DNA from 3 places in the Saccharopolyspora sp. ID03-671 genome. Region 3 is predicted to be linked to each of the others. Evidence: riboswitches for the same ligand, from Rfam matches in the RefSeq annotation. Region 3 holds a riboswitch; each other region holds the start of a gene.
What was found. A riboswitch is a leader RNA that binds a small molecule or an ion and turns the genes downstream of it on or off. The one in region 3 is predicted to bind cobalamin.
Positions count from the first base shown of each region.

Region 1: linked by a shared signal. The riboswitch ahead of REH65_RS05090 (Rossmann-like domain-containing protein) and the one ahead of metE (5-methyltetrahydropteroyltriglutamate--homocysteine S-methyltransferase) in region 3 are both predicted to bind cobalamin.
Region 2: linked by a shared signal. The riboswitch ahead of REH65_RS23220 (putative cobaltochelatase) and the one ahead of metE (5-methyltetrahydropteroyltriglutamate--homocysteine S-methyltransferase) in region 3 are both predicted to bind cobalamin.

Region 1 covers NZ_CP134054.1:1,078,653-1,085,447, reverse strand. The annotation lists gene mtnC (acireductone synthase) at 1-683, shown strand, start outside; gene mtnB (methylthioribulose 1-phosphate dehydratase) at 676-1,293, shown strand; gene REH65_RS05100 (acireductone dioxygenase) at 1,293-1,865, shown strand; gene REH65_RS05095 (GNAT family N-acetyltransferase) at 1,979-2,545, opposite strand; cobalamin riboswitch at 2,644-2,819, shown strand; gene REH65_RS05090 (Rossmann-like domain-containing protein) at 3,073-3,801, shown strand; gene REH65_RS05085 (PLP-dependent cysteine synthase family protein) at 3,798-4,928, shown strand; gene REH65_RS05080 (MFS transporter) at 4,925-6,202, shown strand; gene REH65_RS05075 (ABC transporter substrate-binding protein) at 6,199-6,795, shown strand, end outside.
Region 2 covers NZ_CP134054.1:5,006,631-5,013,425, forward strand. The annotation lists gene REH65_RS23205 (LysE family translocator) at 1-372, opposite strand, end outside; partial or broken gene REH65_RS23210 (S1 family peptidase) at 751-1,490, shown strand; gene REH65_RS23215 (GNAT family N-acetyltransferase) at 1,569-2,051, shown strand; cobalamin riboswitch at 2,198-2,383, shown strand; gene REH65_RS23220 (putative cobaltochelatase) at 2,422-4,446, shown strand; gene REH65_RS23225 (MFS transporter) at 4,813-5,973, opposite strand; gene cobO (cob(I)yrinic acid a,c-diamide adenosyltransferase) at 6,096-6,710, shown strand; gene REH65_RS23235 (cobyrinate a,c-diamide synthase) at 6,704-6,795, shown strand, end outside.
Region 3 covers NZ_CP134054.1:1,288,746-1,295,540, reverse strand. The annotation lists gene REH65_RS06100 (helix-turn-helix domain-containing protein) at 290-1,294, shown strand; gene REH65_RS06095 (helix-turn-helix domain-containing protein) at 1,306-2,301, shown strand; gene REH65_RS06090 (VOC family protein) at 2,370-3,140, shown strand; cobalamin riboswitch at 3,296-3,494, shown strand; gene metE (5-methyltetrahydropteroyltriglutamate--homocysteine S-methyltransferase) at 3,640-5,910, shown strand; gene REH65_RS06080 (ribonucleotide-diphosphate reductase subunit beta) at 6,096-6,795, opposite strand, start outside.

The DNA.
Region 1 (6,795 bases), 210 kb from region 3:
TCGAGGGCACGCTCACCGCGACCAGCCAGGTGCACGTGGTGCTCTACGACTACGCGCGGCCGAGGCTGGGGCCGTGGATCGATGAGCACCCCGACGACCCGGTGGTGATCGGAGCGGTCGAGGACATCCGCGCCCGCGCGGAGCTCGCGGAGACCGCCTCCACCGACGAGATCGTGTCGGTGCTGCACGGCTGGATGGACGCCGACGAGAAGGTCCCGCCGCTCAAGACGTTGCAGGGCCTGATCTGGGAGCACGGTTACGCGGTCGGCGATCTGACGACGACGCTGTTCAGTGACGTGGCGCCGACGCTGCGGTCGTGGCGGGAGGCGGGTTTGCGGCTCGCGGTGTTCTCGTCGGGTTCGGCGGCCGGGCAGGTCGCGTCGTTCTCGCGCACCACCGACGGCGACCTGACCGGTCTGTTCGAGGGTCGGCACTTCGACACGACCAACGCGGGCCCGAAGCGCGAGGAGCCGTCGTACCGGGCGATCGCGGAGGCGCTGGGGGCCGAGCCGGGGCGGATCGTGTTCTTCTCCGACGTGCCCGCCGAACTCGACGCGGCCGCCGCGGCCGGCTGGCGCACGGTCGGCCTGGCCCGTCCCGGTGAGCCGTTCGCCGACGCCGACTTCGGCCCGCACCGCGCGGTGAAGGAGCTGCCGGAGGTCGAGGTGGTGCCCGGTGGGTGACGAGGTGATCGAGATCGGGGCGCGCTTGGCGACCGAGTCCGCGCGCTACGCCGCGATGGGCTGGATGCGCGGCACGTCGGGAAACCTCTCGGAGGTGCTGTCCCGGGATCCGCTGCGCCTGGTGGTGACCGCCAGCGGCGGCGACAAGGGCGAGCTGACCGAGCACGACGCGGTGGTCGTGGACGAGCACGGCATCGCCGTCGACGGCGGCAAGCCCTCGGCCGAGGCGGGCCTGCACGCCCGGATCGCGTCGGTGTCGGGCGCGGGTGCGGTGGTCCACGTGCACGCGCCGGCCCCGGTGCTGGCCGCCGAGCGCTGGCCGGACGGTGTCGTCCTGCGGGACCTGGAGATGCTCAAGGGCTTCGGCCGCGCCGCCCACGACGACGTCGTGACGATCCCGGTGATCGGCAACGGCCAGGACATGACGGTGCTGGGGGATGCGTTCGAACGCGGCTTCCGCGCGGACACGCCTGCGCTGCTGGTCGCGCGGCACGGGGTCTACGTCTGGGGCGAGGACCTGCTCGAGGCTCGCCACCGGCTCGAATGCCTGGAGTGGTTGCTCCGGTTCGCCACGGCCACCAGCATGAACGTTGTTGAAGGGAGTGCGTGATGACGCTGTTGACGGTGTGGGCCGACGACGCCCCCGACGAGGTGCTGCTGCGGTCCACCGACGGCGAGGAGATCGCCGCCGAGCTCAAGGAGCTGGGCGTCCGGTTCGAGCGCTGGCCGCTGGTGGACCTGCCGGCCGAGCCGACATGTGACGAGGTGCTCGAGGCGTACTCGGACCAGGTGCAGCGCGTCGTGGACACCGAGGGCTACGTGCTCGTGGACGCGATGAGCATGATCCCGGAGGGCACGCCGGAGTGGGCGGAGAAGGCGGCCGTGGCTCGCGAGAAGTTCCTCTCCGAGCACACCCACGACGACGATGAGGATCGCTTCTTCGCCCGCGGCGCAGGCGTGTTCTACCTCCACGTCGGCGACCGCGTGTACGCGGTGCTGTGCGAAGCGGGCGACCTGATCAGCGTCCCCGCCCACACGACCCACTGGTTCGACATGGGCACTCGCCCGGACTACGTCTCGGTCCGCTTCTTCCACGACGAGGACGGCTGGGTCGGCAACTTCACCGGCAGCCGCCTCGCCGACTCCTTCCCTGACTTCGACACCTTGATCGCCTCGAAGTAGTCCACAGGATCGGAGCTGCGCGCGGCGACCACGGCAAGGATGTGAACGGTGTGGTGGGCGCCGGGGAACCCCGATCCGTTGATGCCGGGGGGTACCAGTAGCGAGAGCGCAGGTCACGTGCCGGTCGTGGCTGGTGGTACCGGGATCTCGAAGTGGATGGTCGGGCTGTACTGGCTGTGGTTCCGCGCGTCGTAGATCTCCTTGGCCACGCTGCGCCAGAAGGGTTCTGCGCCTTCGATCGCCGGATTGGTGTGCAGGTAGATCGTGTCATAACGCCCGGTTTCGGCGATGAACTCGCATGACTGCTCCACCAGGGCACGGGCGAGCCCGTTCCTTCGGTGTTCGGGATTGACGTAGGTGCGGAACAGCTGGGCGGTACCGGGTGTGCCGTAGCGGTCGGCGATCCACTTCGGGTGTGGTGGATTCTTCGGCCCACTGGCGCGGACAGCGGCCGTCCCGACGACTTCGTCACCAAGCGTGGCGACGAACAGTGCTTGGCCTGGTGTGTGGAAGTAGGTTCGTTCGAGGTCGATCACGTCGGCGTGCCACTCGGCAACGTATCCGTGGCCCATGACCCAGTAGAAGGTGTTCAACATCAGCGTCCGAGCATTGTCGATGTCTTCTCTGCGGGCGCGTCGCACCTCGTAATCCCCGAGCACGCGGACTTTCTCCTGCAGCATTTCCACCTCCACATGTTCAAATGAACAGATCATCATTGTTGCTAGATCTGTGCAATAGATATCACTTGGCGATTGACTGCGCGCGGTTCCTGCTGCGATGTTGGTTCGAACATCCATGTGACGGCGTGGAGGAAGCCGGTGTGAATCCGGCACGGTCCCGCCACTGTGAGTGAGGAGTCGTCTTCGTTCGAGCCACTGCCGAGTGTCCGGTGGGAAGGCTGAAGGCGACGTCGATCCACGAGTCAGGAGACTCGCGTCGTCACGCCGATTCGTACGGGGTCGCGGAGCCCCGGAGGAGGTCACCGGTGCGTCCGGATCAGTGGGTCGTCGTGTCATTTTCGGGCCTGTCGAGGGCTCGTCTCGTTGCTGTCCGCATCGCATAGGGCCATGCGCTTCGTGGCCGTTCCTCTTGCGATGTGGAGACAACTGTGTCTGTGAGTTTTCCTTTTCCGCGGCAGCGCGCTCATTCGGCGTTGGAACGCGTGATCGGTGATCGGGACGGGAAATCCGTCGAGGCGAAGACATCGGTGGCTTTCCTGACCGTGCAGGCGGCGCAGCACGTGGGGCGCCGCAGCGGTTATGTGAACGCGGTGCTGAGCGTGCGGGTGGGCTCAGCGGTGGGCTCCTGCGCGGTCGAGCCCGGTGAGATCGACGACGAGGTCGTGCGCGAAATCGTCGGGGCCGATTTGGCCGAGCTGCTGCGGCACCCCGTGACGGCGGTGCGGGTGGCCGCGCTGGACGCCTGCCTGGGGGATGCGGTGCCGCACGCGCGGCACCCGCGGGCGCGCTCGGTGCGAGTGCCCGCGGGGACCTCGCTGGAGAAGTCCACGGCGCGTGCCCGTGCTGTGGCTGAGCTGGTCGAAGTGCCGGCAGGCGGGCGGGTCGCCGTGGTCGGGGTGGTCAACTCGCTTCTGGCGGCACTGCGCGAACGCGGGATCGACTACGTGCCCTGCGATCTCAAGGGCGGCGTGACGGAGTGGGAGGAACCCGTCCTCACCGATCACCAGCGCGCGATCGACGGTGCCGACGCGGTGCTCGCGTCCGGAATGGTGCTCGGCAACGGCACGTTCGACTCCATCGCCGCGCTGTGCCGGTCGCGGGAGCTGCCGTTGGTGATGTTCGCCCAGAGCGGGAGCGCGGTGTTCCGCGAGATGCTGGGCGAGGAGATCACGGGGCTGTCGGCCGAGCCGTACCCGTTCTTCTGGCTCAGCGGCGGCGACACCGACGTCCACCTCTACCGAGGGGGTCTAGGGTGATCCCGCTGCAGCAGGGCGCCGCCGACGGTGTCGCGGGTGGCAGGAAGTGCGAGTCGTTGCTCGATCTCATCGGCGACACCCCAGTGCTGCGCGTGGCGACACCGCTTCCGCGACCGCACCCGGGGTTCTGGGCGAAGCTGGAGTCGGTCGGTCCGGCGACCATGAAAGCCCGTGCTGCGCTGTCGATGCTGCGCGGCGCCCGCGAGCGCGGTGAGCTCCGCACCGGGGCTGCGGTGGTCGAGTCCAGCAGCGGCACCCTCGCCGTGGGACTGGCGTTCGTGGGCTCGGCGCTGGGACATCCGGTGGTCATCGTTGCCGACTCCGAGCTCGACGAGATGACCCGGCGGTTGTTGCGCGCCTACGGCGCCCGCGTGGAGATCGTCCCGCAACCACATCCGGTCGGTGGGTGGCAGCGGGCACGGCTGGACCGGGTGCACGAGCTGTTGGCGGAGATTCCCGGCGCCTACTGGCCGGATCAGTACAACAACCCGGACAACCCAGCGGGCTATCGGGAGATGGGCCGCGAACTCACCGTGCAGTTCGACGAGCTCGACGCGGTGGTGTGCAGCGTGGGAACCGGTGGTCACAGCGCGGGCATCGCCTCGGTGGTGCGCAAGCGGTGGCCCGGAGTGCGCGTCGTGGGCGTCGACTCGCCGAGGTCGAGCCTGTTCGGCCAAGTGCCCGGGCATCGCCTGATGCGCGGGCTGGGAAGCAGCATCCACCCGGGCAACGTCGCCTACGACCAGTTCGACGAGGTGCACTGGGTGGGGCCTGCCGAGGCGGCCGACGCGTGCCGCAGGCTGGCCGCGCGCAGCTTCGTCAGCGGTGGCTGGAGCACGGGTTCGACCGCGATGGTCGCCGCGTGGTGCGCGCGGGAACTCGATTCGGATCGGGTCGTGGCGGTCTTCCCCGACGGTCCGGACCGGTACTGGGAGTCCATCTACGACGACGACTTCTGCCGGCACCACGACTTGGTCGCACGCGCCGCCATGCCCTCCACCGTGGACCACCCGCGCGAGGCCGTGGGCCGGCGGTGGGCGCGGTGCCGCACCGTGGCTGATCCGTGCTGCCGACGAGCCACCTCGGGGCAGTGGTGCCCGGTGTGCGAGGAGGGCGCGACATCATGACGAGCAAGGGAGCTTTCCTGCGGTTGTCCACGCCCGCGCGGTTGCTGGTGGTCAACCAGTTCGGGATCAACGTCGGCTTCTACATGCTGCTGCCGTTCCTCGCCTCCTACATGAGCCACGACCTCGGCTACGGCGCGGCCGTGGTCGGACTCGTGCTCGGAGTGCGGAACTTGAGCCAGCAGGGCATGTTCCTCGTGGGAGGAACCGCCGCCGACCGGATCGGCTGCCGGCCGATGATCATCCTCGGTTGCGCGCTGCGGGTGGTGGCCTTCGGCCTGTTCGCCTTGCTCACCTCGCTGCCGGGCCTGGTCCTGGCCGTGGTGCTGACCGGACTGGCCGGGGCTCTGTTCAACCCCGCCGTGCGGACCTACCTGATGCACGAGGCGGGCGAGCACCGGGCGGAAGCGTTCTCGGTGTTCAACGTGTTCGCCCACGCCGGGACCCTGGTCGGGCCGCTGCTCGGCGCGTTGCTGCTGAGCATCGACTTCCGCGCGGTCGCGCTGGTGGCCTGCCTGGCCTTCGCCGCGCTCACCGCCGCGCAGATCGCGGTGCTGCCGCACCGGGAAGTCGAACCGCAGGGCAGCAGCGTGCTCGGCAGCTGGCGGGAAGTCGTGACCAACCGACGTTTCCTGGCGTTCACGTTGTCGCTGTCGGCCTACTTCGGCCTCTACAACCAGCTCTACCTGACGATTCCGCTGGAAGCCCAGCGCGTGTCGGGGCTGTCGTGGGCGATCGCGGTGGTGTTCGTGGTCTCCACCGTGATCGGAGTCTTCGGCCAGGTGCGGATCACGAACTGGTGCCGTGGGCGCTGGTCGTCGGGGCGCTCGACGGCGGTCGGGTTGGCGTGCATGGGGTGCTCGTTCGTCCCGCTGATGGTGGCCGGGCCGCTGCTGCCCACGCGCGAGGTGGGCGAGACCGGCCAGAGCTGGGTGCTGCTGCCGGTGATCGTGACGACCGTGCTGTTCACCGTCGGCCAGGCGATCACGAACCCGTTCGCGATGGAGTTGCTGCCGATCGTGGGCAGCGAGCGGCTCGCGGGGACCTACTACGGCTTCTACTACCTGGTGTCGAGCCTGGTTGCGGCCGGTGTCAGCTGGCTCGTCGGAGCGATGCTCGACGCGTTTTCCTCGCCGGGGCTGCGCTGGTTGCCGTGGCTGGTGCTGTGCGCGGTGGGTCTGGCCGGTGCGGCGGGCACCGCCGTGATGCACCGGCGAGGCCTGCTGACGCGGAATCCGGCACCGTGCCGGAACGATGAGAGGAAGGCAGGAGCATGAGCGAAACCGGCAAGCGCCCACTGTGGAGTCGTCGGAGGATGCTGACCACGGCGCTGGGTGCCGCGGCAGCTCTGCCGCTGGCCGGGTGCGCCGGTGCGGGAGCAGGGGGCGGCGGTCGGCTTCGAGCGGCGTTCCCGACGTCGGGCGCCAAGGAATCGCTGGATCCTCACACCAGCTCGCTGTTCGTCGACCAGGCCCGGGCCAAAGCGCTATTCGACACGCTGGTCGCCTACGCAGACGACATGAGCGTCGTGCCGCGCCTGGCCGAATCGTGGGAGCCCGACGGGACGGGCACCCGGTGGCTGATCCGGCTGCGCCAGGCCAGGTTCCACGACGGCCGGCCGGTGACGGCCGAGGACGTGCTCTACAGCTTCCGCCGCATCACCGACCCGGCCACCTCGGCGGCTGCGGCCAAGCAATTCGTTGGCGTGAACTTCGCCGTCAGCCGCGCTCGCTCGGCCACCGAGCTCGAAGTGGTGCTCAACAGCCCCAACTTCGAGTTCCCGTCGGCGTGGGGCGCGCCAGGCGCCGAGATCGTCCCGGCGGGCACGACCGACTTCCACGCCCCGGTGGGATCGGGACCGTTCCGCTTC
Region 2 (6,795 bases), 3.4 Mb from region 3:
GTTGCTGAGCAGTCCCCGCAGGTAGGGGTTGGCGTCCTCCGGCGGCGGCACGTCCAGCGAGCCGGTCTCGCGGCGGGTCAGCCAGTAGCCGCGCACGATCGTCGCCGCGAGGTAGAGCAGGTAGGCCGCGCCGACCCACTTCAGCGCCACCATGACGCCCGGCGCGCTGGTGATCAGCGCCCCCAGCCCGGAGATGACCAGCGCGACCTGCAACGCGCTGGCGGTGTGGATGCCGGCCAGCGCCAGCAGCCCGGCCTTGCGGCCGTGGTTGAGCGATGTGCGCAGCAGCAGGAAGACGTCCACTCCCGGTGTGATGATCACGACGGCGCTCGCCAGCAGGAAGGCGGGCAACGGCGTCAGGTCCAGGAGCACGGCGGAGTCCTCTCCGAATCGGGCAGCAACCGCTGCTGCGTCGCTTGATCAGGTTCATCTCGTCATCCGGTCAGGCGAAATCGGCGGACGCCGGTGGTGGAGGGACCCCGGGTCCGCGTCGCCGCGGGATGGAGGCGCGCCGGTCGACGGCGACAAGCGCGAAAGGATTTGTTTCCGGAACCAAGTTTAACGAAATATTTTCCCGCGAACCTGTGAGTTGCGCCTCGTGATGTTTCGGTGTGCGGGTGATTACGGTGTGTCCGCTCCGCACGATCACCGCGACAGCTGGAGGCACCCGCATTGGGCCGCGACGACCACGGACCGATCGACAAGAACCGGGCGCTGCGCGCGCTCGCCCTCGCCGGAACCGTCACCGCGATGGCAGTCGGGAGCCCCGTCGCCCACGCCGGGCCGGCGATCACCGGCGACGACCAGCCGCAGTCCCGGATCCTCGGCGGCTCCGGCGCCAGCACCGAGGACGCGCCGTGGGTCGTCGCGCTCACCGACCGCTACGGCAACCAGTACTGCGGCGGCACCCTCATCCGCGCCGGTGAGGTCATCACCGCCGCGCACTGCGCGCACGACCCGCTCACCGGGGCCGAGCGCTCCCCGAAGGACATCCGCGTGATCGCCGGGCGCACCGACCTGCGCAGCACCGAGGGCACCGAGGCCGAGGTCGACGAGGTGAAGGTGCACCCCGGCTACGAGGACTTCACCACCGGCGACGACCTCGCCGTGCTCGAACTCGCCACGTCGCTGCCGCAGCGCCCGCTGCCCGTCGTCACCCCCGGCGACACCGAGCCGTACCGGCCGGGCACCGCGGCGCGCGTCTACGGCTGGGGCCGCACCAGCGAGGACGGGCCCGCCTCCGACACGCTGCGCTCCGTGGAGGTGCCCGTCGCCCCCGACGACTCCTGCCGCTCCGCCTACCCGACCTACGACCCGCGCAGCATGTTCTGCGCCGGTTACCCCGAAGGCGGCCGCGACGCGTGCGCGGGGACTCCGGCGGCCCGATCGTCGCCGACGGCAGGCTCATAGGCGTGGTGTCCTACGGCACCGGCTGCGGCCGTCCCGGAACGCCCGGCGTCTACACCCGCCTGGCCAGCTACGCGCCGTGATGCGGGGCGAGTGGTCTGCACAACTCCCGGCGCCCGCGAATGCTGGGATCGGGGAAGCCCTGTGATATCCAGGTAAGGGTGACCCTTCAGCCGCTCGCGACAGCCGTGCAACGCGCCTACACCGCAGACCTCGACGCCTCGGACTTCTACCGGATGCTGCGGTTGCGCGTCGACGTCTTCGTGGTCGAGCAGGAGTGCCCGTACCCCGAGCTCGACGGCCGCGACCTGGAGGACTCGACCCGCCACTTCTGGGTCGACTCCGCCGACGACTACGTGCTCGGCTACCTCCGGCTGCTGGAGGACCCCGACGGCACCTACCGCATCGGCCGCGTCTGCACCGCCAAGAGCGCCCGCGGCCTCGGCATCGCCCGCAAGCTCATGCGCGCCGCCGTCGCCGAGGTGCAGAACTCGCCCGCGGTGCTGTCCGCCCAGACCTACGCCAAGGGCTTCTACGCGTCCTTCGGCTTCGTCGAGGTCGGCGACGAATACCTCGAAGACGGCATCCCGCACGTCGACATGCGCCGCGAACCCCGCCGAGCAAGCGTCACCGCCGGTCGTTGAGGTTCCCTCTTCGTGGCGAGTACTCCGTGTCGGCGTGCATCAGGAGCGGCGCGCGGAGTCCGCGGAGCCGATCAGGTTCCGCTACCCGCACCGCCAAGCTCGTGAAACTGTGAGTTCCCGCGCCGGCGGTTGGGTGCTTGATCTCCTTCTGGGATCATCGAGCTGAATCCGTTTGCAAGGGGTGTTGGCAGGAAGCCGGTGCGAGTCCGGCACGGTCGGCGCCACTGTGACCGAGGAGCGGACCTCCCGCGCGAGCCACCGGGGTGACCTGGGAAGGCCGGAGGGACGTGACGATCCGGGAGTCAGGACACTGCGGCCCCTTGTTCCCGACAGCGGGGCGTCCGCACCCCGAGGAAGGAACCACACCGGCATGTCCGCTGCCCCCCGCTTCCCCTTCTCCGCCGTGGTCGGCCACGACGACCTGCGGCTCGCGCTGCTGCTCAACGCGGTGCACCCGCGCATCGGCGGTGTGCTGGTGCGCGGCGAGAAGGGCACGGCCAAGTCGACCGTCGTGCGCGCACTGGCGTCGCTGCTGCCCGCGCTGGACGTCGTCGACGACTGCCGCTTCGGCTGCGACCCCACCGCCCCCGACCCGCAGTGCCCGGACGCCCCGCACGGCGAGACCGCCACCCGCAAGCCCGCGCAGCTCGTCGAACTGCCCGTCGGCGCCACCGAGGACCGGCTCATCGGCTCCCTGGACCTCGAACGCGCGCTCACCGAAGGCGTCCGCGCCTTCCAGCCCGGCCTGCTCGCCGGAGCGCACCGCGGCGTCCTCTACGTCGACGAGGTCAACCTGCTGCACGACCACCTCGTGGACCTGCTGCTCGACGCCGCCGCCATGGGCCGCGCGCACGTCGAGCGCGACGGCGTCTCCGTCTCGCACGCCGCGTCGTTCCTGCTCGTCGGCACCATGAACCCCGAGGAAGGCGAGCTGCGGCCGCAGCTGCTCGACCGCTTCGGCCTCACCGTGCAGGTCGCCGCCAGCCGCGAGGTCAGCACCCGCACCGAGGTCGTCCGCCGCAGGCTCGCCTTCGAAGCCGACCCCGCCGGGTTCGCCGCCCGGTGGGCCGACGCCGACGCCGAACTCGCCGAGCACATCCGCGCCGCCCGCGACCGCGTCGAGACCGTCGTGCTGCCCGACTCCGAACTGCGCCGGATCTCCGCGCTGTGCGCCGCCTTCGACGTCGACGGGATGCGCGCCGACCTCGTGCTCGCCCGCACCGCCGTCGCCCACGCCGCCTGGCGCGGCGCCGGGGCCGTCGCCGAGGAGGACGTCGAGGCCGCCGCCCGGCTCGCGCTGCCGCACCGGCGCCGCCGCGACCCGTTCGACGAGCCCGGCATGGCCGAGGACCAGCTCCAGCAGGCGATGTCCGACGCCGCCGAGCAGGCCGACGACCAGGCGCCGGAAGACCCGGACGACGACCCCGACGGAGGCGGCGACGGCGGCCCCGGTGGAGGCGGCGAACCCCAGGACGAGCCCACCGGACCGAACGGCGGCGGAGGCGGTGAGCAGCAGGAACAGCCCGGAGGTGGGGACTCCGAACGCTCCCCGGTCGGCGCCGGGCAGTCCTTCCGCGCCCGGCTGCTGGAAGTGCCCGGGCTCGGCGAAGGCGCGCCCGGACGCCGGTCCCGCGCCCGCTCCCGCAGCGGACGCACCACCCGCGCCACCACCGTCGACGGCCATGGCCTGCACGTCACCGCCACCCTCGCCGCCGCCGCGCCCCACCAGGCCGCGCGCGGCCGCAGCGGACCCGGTCTGGTCCTGCGCTCCGACGACGTCCGCCGGGCCCTGCGCGAAGGCCGCGAGGGCAACCTCGTGCTCTTCGCCGTCGACGCCTCCGGCTCCATGGCCGCACGCGACCGGATGAGCGCCGTCAGCGGCGCCGTCCTGTCCCTGCTGCGCGACGCCTACCAGCGGCGCGACAAGGTCGGCGTGATCACCTTCCGCGGCGACAAGGCCGAACTCGCCCTGCCGCCCACCTCGTCCGTCGACATCGCCGCCGCCCGGCTGCGCAGCCTCCGCACCGGCGGGCGCACCCCGCTCGCCGACGGGCTGCTGCGCACCCAGCACGTCATCCGCACCGAAGCCACCCGCGACCCGCAGCGCCGGCCCCTCGTCGTGCTGCTCACCGACGGCAAGGCCACCGTCGGCGTCGGCGGGACCACCGGCACCAAGCAGGCCGTCGACGACTCCCTGCGCGCCGCCCGCGTCCTCGCGAGCACCGGAACCGCCTCCGTCGTCGTCGACTGCGAGAACGGTGCCGTCAAGCTCGGACTCGCGAACCAGCTGGCCACAGCCCTGGGCGGGCCCAGCCTGCGGCTCGAAGAGCTCTCCGCCGAGAACGTCGCCGGAGTCGTCCGGGCCGTCAGCGGTGACAGCGGGTTGGCGGCTTAGTCTCGTTTTGGTTACGAGATTCAACCCTGCGAGTACCGACCCTTCGGTCGGATTGGTACGGTGACGACCAGTCCACCTGACCCCCAGGGGTGGACCTCCAAAGTGCCCCGCGCTCCCAGCGACCCCCAGGCCGGTTGAGCGCGGGGCTCTTTTTTCGACGGGATTACTCCGGTGGCTGGGTTGCTTGGCGGTGCCAGTAGCGGAACCTCAGACGCCCTCTGGCTCCGGGATCCGAGACTTATGTATGCCAATACACGGCGCTACGGCTGTCCTCCCCAGAGAACGTCTGAGAACCCGCGGCGGTGCAAGCGTCCTAGGTGGGGTAAGGAGAAAGCACCTTCGGTGCTTGCCTGACGTTCTTGCTGTTCAGGCTGGTTGTGGTTGTTTGTTCTTGTAGCGGTTTCTGGCGTATGTGGCTGTGGTTACCAGGGGGATCGCTACTGCTCCTGCTGTGGCGAACAGGATCGTGTACTGGTCGTGGTCCGCAAGGGGGCCTGCTGCTGCTGAGGCTGCTGCGCTGCCGAGGAAGAGGGCGCAGGCGAAGAGGGCCACCGCTGTTCCTCTCGCCTCCGGGGCGACCTCGGTGGCCCAGGCCTGGAGGGAGGAGTGCATGAAGGACCAGCCGCCGCCGAGCAGGAGGGCCGTGATGATCGTCGTGGTGAGGTTCGTGTCGAGGCTGACCAGGGCGTAGCCGACGACCATCTGGGTGCCGCCGATGGCGATCAGGCGGGAGACCGGGAGCTTCGAGTTGATCGCCTTGACGACGCGGGAGAAGATCAGGACGCCCACGCCGTAGGCGCCGGTGGCCAGGCCCGCGACCGCCACGTCCAGGCCTGCGCTGACCAGGGCCGATGCCAGGAAAGTCATGGTGCCGAGCAGCACCGCGCCCTCCACGAAGACCAGGCCGAAGACCAGCAGGGCCCAGCGGTTGCGGAGCACGCCGCCGATGTGGGCGCCCACACCGCCGGTCACCGCCGCGCGCTGCGGCTCCGGCAGGTTCCGCAGCAGCAGCGCGCAGATCGCCGCGAACACCGCCGGCACCGCGAAGACCACGCGCCAGTCCAGCCAGTGCGCCAGGACGCCGCCCACCGCCATCGCCATCGCCGTGCCCAGCGCCTGAGCGGCCATCAGGTCCGACAGCGCGCCCTGCCTCCGCTCCTGGGAGACCGTGTCGCCGACGTAGGTCAGCGTCGTCGGAACCACCGCGCCCATGAACGCGCCCGCCAGCACCCGGGCCCCGATCAGCACCGGCAGCGACGGGGCGAACGTGGAGATCAGGCCGGTCGCGGCCGCCGCCAGCAGCGTCGCGCGCATGATCGGGATGCGGCCGAAGCGGTCCGACAGGATGCCCCACACCGGCTGCGACAGGCCGTAGGCCAGGAAGTAGCCGCTGGCCACCGTCACTGCCGAAGCCATCGGGACGTGCATGCTCAGCGCGATCAGCACCAGCATCGGGGTCACGGCGAACCGGTCGAAACTGCTGATGAACGAGGCTGTGGACAACACCAGAGGCGGTCTGGTGGGCATGCGGCGGCTCCTAGTTCTGGGACGCTCGTCCATCTTCACGCCTCGAACGCCGGATGCGGCGGTGAAGTTGCCCACCTCATGCGGGGCCGTGCGCTGGGGATGCTCTTGGTTAGGGTCAGTGCATGCCTCAGGGACAGCCTTCTTCCGTGCCAGCCGATGGACTGACCACTCGCCAGCGCCGCAACCGGCCGTTGGTCGTGGTGCACACCGGTGAGATGAAGGGCAAGTCCACCGCCGCGTTCGGGCTCGCGCTGCGCGGCTGGAACCAGGGCTGGGACATCGGCGTCTTCCAGTTCGTCAAGTCCGCCAAGTGGAAGGTCGGCGAGGAGTCCGCGTTCCGGGCGCTCGGCCGCCTGCACGAGGAGACCGGCGAAGGCGGACCGGTCGAGTGGCACAAGATGGGCGAGGGCTGGTCCTGGACCCGCAAGAAGGGCACCGAGGAGGACCACGCCGCCGCCGCGCTCGAAGGCTGGCAGGAGATCGCCCGCCGCCTCGACGAGCAGCGCCACGGCCTCTACGTCCTCGACGAGTTCACCTACCCGCTGCACTGGGGCTGGGTCGACGTCGACGAGGTCGTCGCCAAGCTCCGCGAGCGCGAAGGCCACCAGCACGTCGTCATCACCGGCCGCTACGCGCCGCAGGCCCTCATCGACGCCGCCGACCTCGTGATGGAGACCGGCAAGGTCAAGCACCCGATGGACGCCGGGCAGAAGGGCCAGAAGGGCATCGAGTGGTGAACCCCGACCGGGTGGTCTTCGCCGCCCCGGCATCGGGGCAGGGCAAGACCACCGCGGTGACCGGCCTGCTCGGTGCGCTGCGCAG
Region 3 (6,795 bases):
ATTTCCGGGGGCGTTCGCATGTCCGGCCGGCGATCCGCCGGCCGCGCGCTCCGGCCCGTGGCCGAGTGCTTCTGGCACCTCCCGGCGGTGAAATTTCACTTCTCCGTTGAAGTTTCCCGCCGCCGGGTGAAACGCGCCACGATCAGTATGCGATTACCTCCACAGAGCGTCAACGCCTCCGCTTTCGCAGGCCTTGCCGCTCGTCGTGCGCAGTGCCAGTATCTGCAGGTCTTCGCAGCTTCAGTGAAATTGGGTGAATTTCTCCGACCAGGGTGAAGGAGACGTCCTGATGGCTCGTCCCGGGAGCCAGAGCGGAACCGGAGAGCTCGGCGTGCGGCTCCGCGAGCTCCGCGAATCCCGCGGCATGACGCAACTCCGGCTCGGGAGAGCCCTCGGCGTCGCGGTCTCCAGCATCTCCTCCTGGGAGAGCGGGGCGAAAACGCCGCCGCTGACCCGATTGGCCGACTACGCCACGTACTTCGCCGCCGGGGCGGTGACCGACGGCGTGCCGCCGGAGAACGCGCTGACCGGCGAGCAGCGCGAGGAGCGCCTGCGGCTCAAGCAGGAGCTCGACCGGATGCGGGCGGCGGACGAGGAACCCGGGGAAGCCGAAGCGCGCCAGGACTTCTGGCACTTCCCCGACGGCGGCCCCGTCCGCATCGTCACCGGCGGTCTCACCGAGAAGCACTGGTCCCCGCTGGGCACCCCGAGCGAGCCGAACTTCCTGTCGCTGGCCCGCTGCGCCGACCTCGACGCCGCCGTCGAGCTGTTCGGGCACGTGCGCGCGGCCAATCCGCGCTCGCAGGCCGAGATCCGGCTCGAACACCTCGGTGACGACGACCTGCGCGCGCACCTGGTGTTCCTCGGCAGCGGGGCGACCAACCCGTGGGTGGAGTGGCTGACCGCCGACTGGCCGGTCCGGCAGGTCCCCGACGACGACGTCGTCGACGGCTCGGTGTTCGAGATCGACGGCGAGCGGAGGCTCCGGCCGAGCTTCCGGGGCGACCAGCTCGTCGAGGACGTCGGGCTGCTCGCCCGGATCCCGAACCCGAACAACCTCCGCCGCACCCTGACGTTCTGCAGCGGGGTGTTCACCCGGGGCGGGTTCGGCGCGGTGCGCTGCCTGACCGATCCGGAGCTGCGCGACCGGAACCTGGCCCACCTCACCGACGAGGTCGCCGACCTCAACCGGTTCGGACTGCTGATGCGGGTTCCGGTGATGCGCCACGTCACCGGGACCCCGGACCTGCAGAACCCGGCGAACCGGCTCTACGAGTGGCGACCGAACACCTGAAGGGGGAGCGGATGGCGGAGCGGTCCGGGCTCGGCGCGCGGCTGCGGGCGCTGCGCCGCGAGCGCGGTCTCAAGCAGGGCGAGCTCGCGCGCGCCCTGGGCGTCGCGGTCTCCAGCGTCTCGCAGTGGGAGAGCGGGGTGAAGGTGCCGCCCCCGGCCCGGCTGGGCGACTACGCGACCTTCTTCGCGGTCGGAACCCCTTCCCGCAGCGGGAAGGTCCCACCCGCGGCGTCCCTCGGCGACGAGGAGCGCCGGGTCCGCGCGGAGATCAAGGAGGAGCTCGACCGGCTGCGCGCGGACCCGGTCGCGCCCGCGCCCGAGGTCCCGGACTTCTGGCGGTTCCCCGGCGGCGGACCGGTGCGCATCCTCACCGGCCGGGTGCCCTCCCGGAACCTCTCACCGCTGGCCGATCCGGAGCGGCGCAACTACATCGGCATGTCCTCCTACGCCGACGGCGACGCGCTCATCGAGCTCTACGGCCACCTGCGCGCGCTCAACCCCGAGGCCGACGTGCGGTTCGACATCGCCCGCCGGATCGACCCGAAGGACCTGCGGGCGCACCTGGTGCTGCTGGGCAGTCCTGCGATGAACCCGATGCGGCGCCAGGTGCGGTTCGGGTTGCCGGTCAAGCAGGTCGAGGTCGACGACGTCGGGCACGGCGAGGTCTTCGAGGTCGCCGACGAGGGGCGGCGGTACCGGCCGACGCTGCACGACGGCCGGCTGATCGAGGACGTCGGCCTGCTCGCCCGCTTCCCCAACCCCTACGACGTGCGCCGCACCCTGACCCTGTGCAGCGGCGTGTTCACCCGGGGCGGGTTCGGCGCGGTGCGCTGCCTGACCGATCCGCAGCTGCGCGCCCGCAACCACGAGATCCTGCGTTCGCGGTTCGGCGACAGCGGCAACTTCGGGATGCTCATGCGCGTTCCGGTGGTCCGCAACGCCACGGCGACCCCGGACCTGAGCAATCCCGACACCTGGATCCGGTCCTGGTCGCCGATCAAGACCTGAGCTTCGCTGGGCGATTCGTCGGAGGTCGTGGTTACCGTCGTGGCGTCCGCACCCCTCTTGGAGGAGCCATGACGAAGCTGGATTCGACGCAGCCCAACGGCACCCCGGCGTGGATCGACCTGGGGATCCCGGACCTCGATCGCGCGATGGAGTTCTACGGGGCGGTGTTCGGATGGGAGTTCGACGTCGGCCCGGAGGCGATGGGCCGCTACACGATGTGCCTGGTCGAGGGCCGCGAGGTCGCCGCGATCATGCCGAACCACGACGAGTCGGCGACGGAGTTCTGGTGGAACGTCTACTTCGCCACCGATGACGTCGCCACGACCGTGTCCAAGGCCGAGGCGGCCGGCGGGCAGGTGGTCGTGCCACCGATGGACGTGATGGACAAGGGCCGGATGGCGCTCGTCAAGGACCCGGTCGGCGCCCAGTTCGGGCTCTGGCACGGCCAGAACCACGTCGGAACGCGCCTGGTCAACGAGCCGAACGCGTTGCTGCGCAACGATCTCGTCACCCCCGACCCCGGTGCCGCACGGGCGTTCTACGCCTCCGTGTTCGACTTCGGGCTGGACTCCGACGGCTACCTGGGTGATGACGATTTCACGTTCCTGCGCCGCCCGGACGGCCACGAGATCGGCGGCATCGTCGGCGACCCCGCGGCCACGTCCTCGGCCTGGGGCACGCTGTTCATGGTCGACGACGCCGACGCGACCGCCCAGCGGGCCGCGGCCGCGGGAGGTACCGCGGCCGCGCCCTACGACATGGTCTACGGCCGCATGGCCGAGATCCGGGACCCGTTCGGCACCCCGTTCTCGGTGGGAGCGCCCAAGTTCGGGGGCTGATCCGCCACCGGGGCGTGATCGGGATCTCCTCGCGCGGCGAACCGGTGCTCAGCTCGCGTGTCGGGGGCCCGGGGCGCGGGAACGGGGTTGTCAGCGGGTCGCGTCCGGATAGGCTGGGGGCGCTGGTGGTTCGTCCGGGCGGTTGCGCTGAGCGCGGTTCGGGCGAGGCAAGAGGGAACCCGGTGCGAATCCGGGACTGCCCCGCAGCGGTGAGCGGGAACGACCGCCGTCATGAGCACTGGGCCTCGCGGCCTGGGAAGCGACGGCCAGTAGGTCCGTTCGGTGGACGGGGAAGTTTTCATGAGAACTTCCCCCCGACACACCGACGGTTGCCCGCGAGTCCGAATACCTGCCATCGGTGCGCGCGCCGCCGGCGCGCGCTGGTCCGAGGTCTCGCGGGAGGACCTGGCGGACGACCGGTGGGCGAGGTGCGCCCGCGGGTCGGCGCGCCTGTCGCGAGGACCTCGACCGTCGAAGTCGAGCTCGCGAGGAGAGAGCGTTGACCAGCAAGATCGGATCCACCGTCCTCGGATATCCCCGGATCGGCCCGAACCGGGAGCTCAAGCGCGCCCTGGAGTCCTACTGGGCCGGGCGCAGCGACGAGGCGGAACTGCGCGAGGTCGCGCGCACGCTGCGGGAGAACACCTGGCGGGGGCTGGCCCAGGCCGGCCTCGACTCGGTGCCGGGCACCACGTTCTCCTACTACGACCAGGTCCTGGACACCGCCGTCACCTTCGGCGCCGTCCCACCCCGCTACGCCGAGCTGGGACTCGGCGCGCTGGACACCTACTTCGCGATGGCGCGCGGTACCGAGGCGGTGCCGCCGCTGGAGATGACGAAGTGGTTCGACACCAACTACCACTACCTGGTGCCCGAGATCGGCCCGGACACGCGCTTCGCGCTCACCGACACCACAGTCGTCGAGCAGTTCCGGGAGGCCCGGAAGCTGGGCGTCGAGACCCGGCCGGTCCTGGTGGGGCCGTTGACCTTCCTGCTGCTCAGCAAGCCCGCGGTGGAGGGTTTCGACCCGCTCGACAAGCTCGCCGAGCTCACCGATGCCTACGAGGGCCTGCTCGGTGAGCTGCACCGCGCGGGGGCGGAGTGGGTGCAGCTCGACGAGCCCGCCCTGGCCGCCGACCGGACGCCGGGGGAGCTCGACGCGCTGCGCAACACCTACCGGCGGCTCGGCGACCTGACCGAACGGCCCGCGATCCTGTCCGCCTGCTACTTCGGCGATCCCGGAGACGCGCTCGGGGTGCTCGCCTCGACGCCCGTCGAGGGCATCGCGGTCGACCTCGTCACCGATCCGTCCACTCAGGACAACGTCGTGGCCACCACCGGGCTGCGGGACAAGGTCCTGGTCGCGGGCGTGGTCGACGGCCGCAACGTCTGGCGCGCCGATCTCGACCGGTGCCTGATCACCGCGGCCACGCTGCTCGGTTCGGCCGACGAGCTCGCCCTGGGCACCTCCTGCCCGCTGCTGCACGTGCCCTACGACGTCGACGCCGAACCGAGCCTGGATCCGCAGGTCAAGCCGTGGTTGTCGTTCGCAGCGCAGAAGGTCCGCGAGGTCGTCACCCTCGGCCTCGCCCTGCGGGAGGGACGGGACGTCGTCGACGCCGAGCTCGCCGACGCGCGCGCCGCCATCGCCGACCGGGCCGCGGCCGAGCGGGTCCGCAACAACCGCGTCCGCGCCAGGCTCGACTCGCTCCGGCCGGGTGACTCGCGGCGCGCGGACTACCCGGAACGGCAAGCCGCGCAGGAGAAGTCGTTGCGGCTGCCGCCGCTGCCGACCACCACGATCGGCTCCTTCCCGCAGACCACCGACGTCCGCAAGGCCCGCGCGGCGCTGCGGGCCGGGCGCATCGACCAGGCCACCTACCGGCAGCGGATGCGCGACGAGGTCGAGCGCGTCATCGCGCTGCAGGAGGACCTCGGGCTCGACGTGCTCGTGCACGGCGAACCCGAGCGCAACGACATGGTCCAGTACTTCGCGGAGCAGCTCGAAGGCTTCGCCACCACCGATCACGGCTGGGTGCAGTCCTACGGTTCCCGCTGCGTCCGGCCGCCGATCCTGTTCGGCGACGTGTGGCGGCCGGAACCGATGACCGTGGAGTGGGCCGAGCACGCGCAGCGGCTCACCGACAAGCCCGTCAAGGGCATGCTCACCGGCCCGGTGACGATCCTGGCGTGGTCGTTCGTGCGCGACGACCAGCCGCAGGCCGACACCGCGCGCCAGGTCGCGCTGGCCGTCCGCGACGAGGTCCGCGACCTGGAGGCCGCCGGGATCCGCGTGGTGCAGGTCGACGAACCCGCGCTGCGCGAACTCCTCCCGCTGCGCGCCGACCAGCGCCCGGCCTACCTGGACTGGGCGGTGGAGTCGTTCCGGCTCGCGACGTCCGGGGTGGCGGAGGCGACGCAGATCCACACCCACCTGTGCTACTCGGAGTTCGGCGACGTCATCGACGCGATCGTGGCCCTCGACGCCGACGTCACCAGCATCGAGGCGGCCCGCTCGCGCATGGAGGTCCTCGCCGACCTCAACGAGGTCGGCTTCGACCGGGGCGTGGGCCCGGGCGTCTACGACATCCACTCGCCCCGCGTTCCCGGTGTCGAGGAGATGGCCGAGCTGCTCAAGACCGCTGTGCAGGCCGTTCCGGCCGAACGCCTGTGGGTCAACCCCGACTGCGGTCTCAAGACGCGCGACTACGCCGAGGTCGAACGTGCCCTCCGCAACATGGCGGAGGCGGCCCACCGCCTCCGAGCCTGACCGCCCCGGAAACCGGGGGCGAGCCTGACCAAAGGCTCGCCCCCGGGCCCCGGCGGCGGCTCACTGTGACAACGGTCGTTGCAAGTGGACGGTTTTAGCCATAATCACCCATGATCAATGTCCGTTATGCCCGGTCAATTATGGCTAAAACCGTCACCTGGTGACCAACGGTCCCGCGGCGGCGGTCAGTCCCAGCTCAGCGCCGCGCCCGACTGGTACTCGGTGACCCGGGTTTCGAAGAAGTTCTTCTCCTTCTTGAGGTCCATCGTTTCCGACATCCAGGGGAAGGGGTTGTCCGTCTCGGGGAAGACCGGTTCCAGGCCGAGCTGGGCGCAGCGGCGGTTGGTGATGAAGTGCATGTACTGCTCGCACAGCTCGGCGTTGAGCCCGAGCATCCCGCGCGGCATGGTGTCCCGGCCGTAGGCGTTCTCCAGCTCGCACGCCTCGCGCAGCATCGTGCGGGCCTCCTGCTGGAACTCGGGGGTCCACAGGTGCGGGTTCTCCAGCTTGATCTGGTTGATGCAGTCGATCCCGAAGTTCAGGTGGATCGACTCGTCGCGCAGGATGTACTGGTACTGCTCGGCGATCCCGACCATCTTGTTCCGCCTGCCCAGCGACAGGATCTGCGCGAACCCGGTGTAGAACCACATGCCCTCGAAGATCACGTAGAACGCGATGAGGTCCCGCAGGAACGCCTGATCGGCCTCCGGCGTCCCGGTCGCGAAGTCCGGGTTCTCCAGGTTCTGGGTGTAGCGCAGCGCCCACGCGTCCTTGTCGGCGATCGACGGGACCTCCCGGTAGGCGTTGAACAGCTCGCCCTCGTCCAGCCCCAGGCTCTCGCAGATGTACTGGAACGTGTGGGTGTGCACGGCCTCCTCGAAGGCC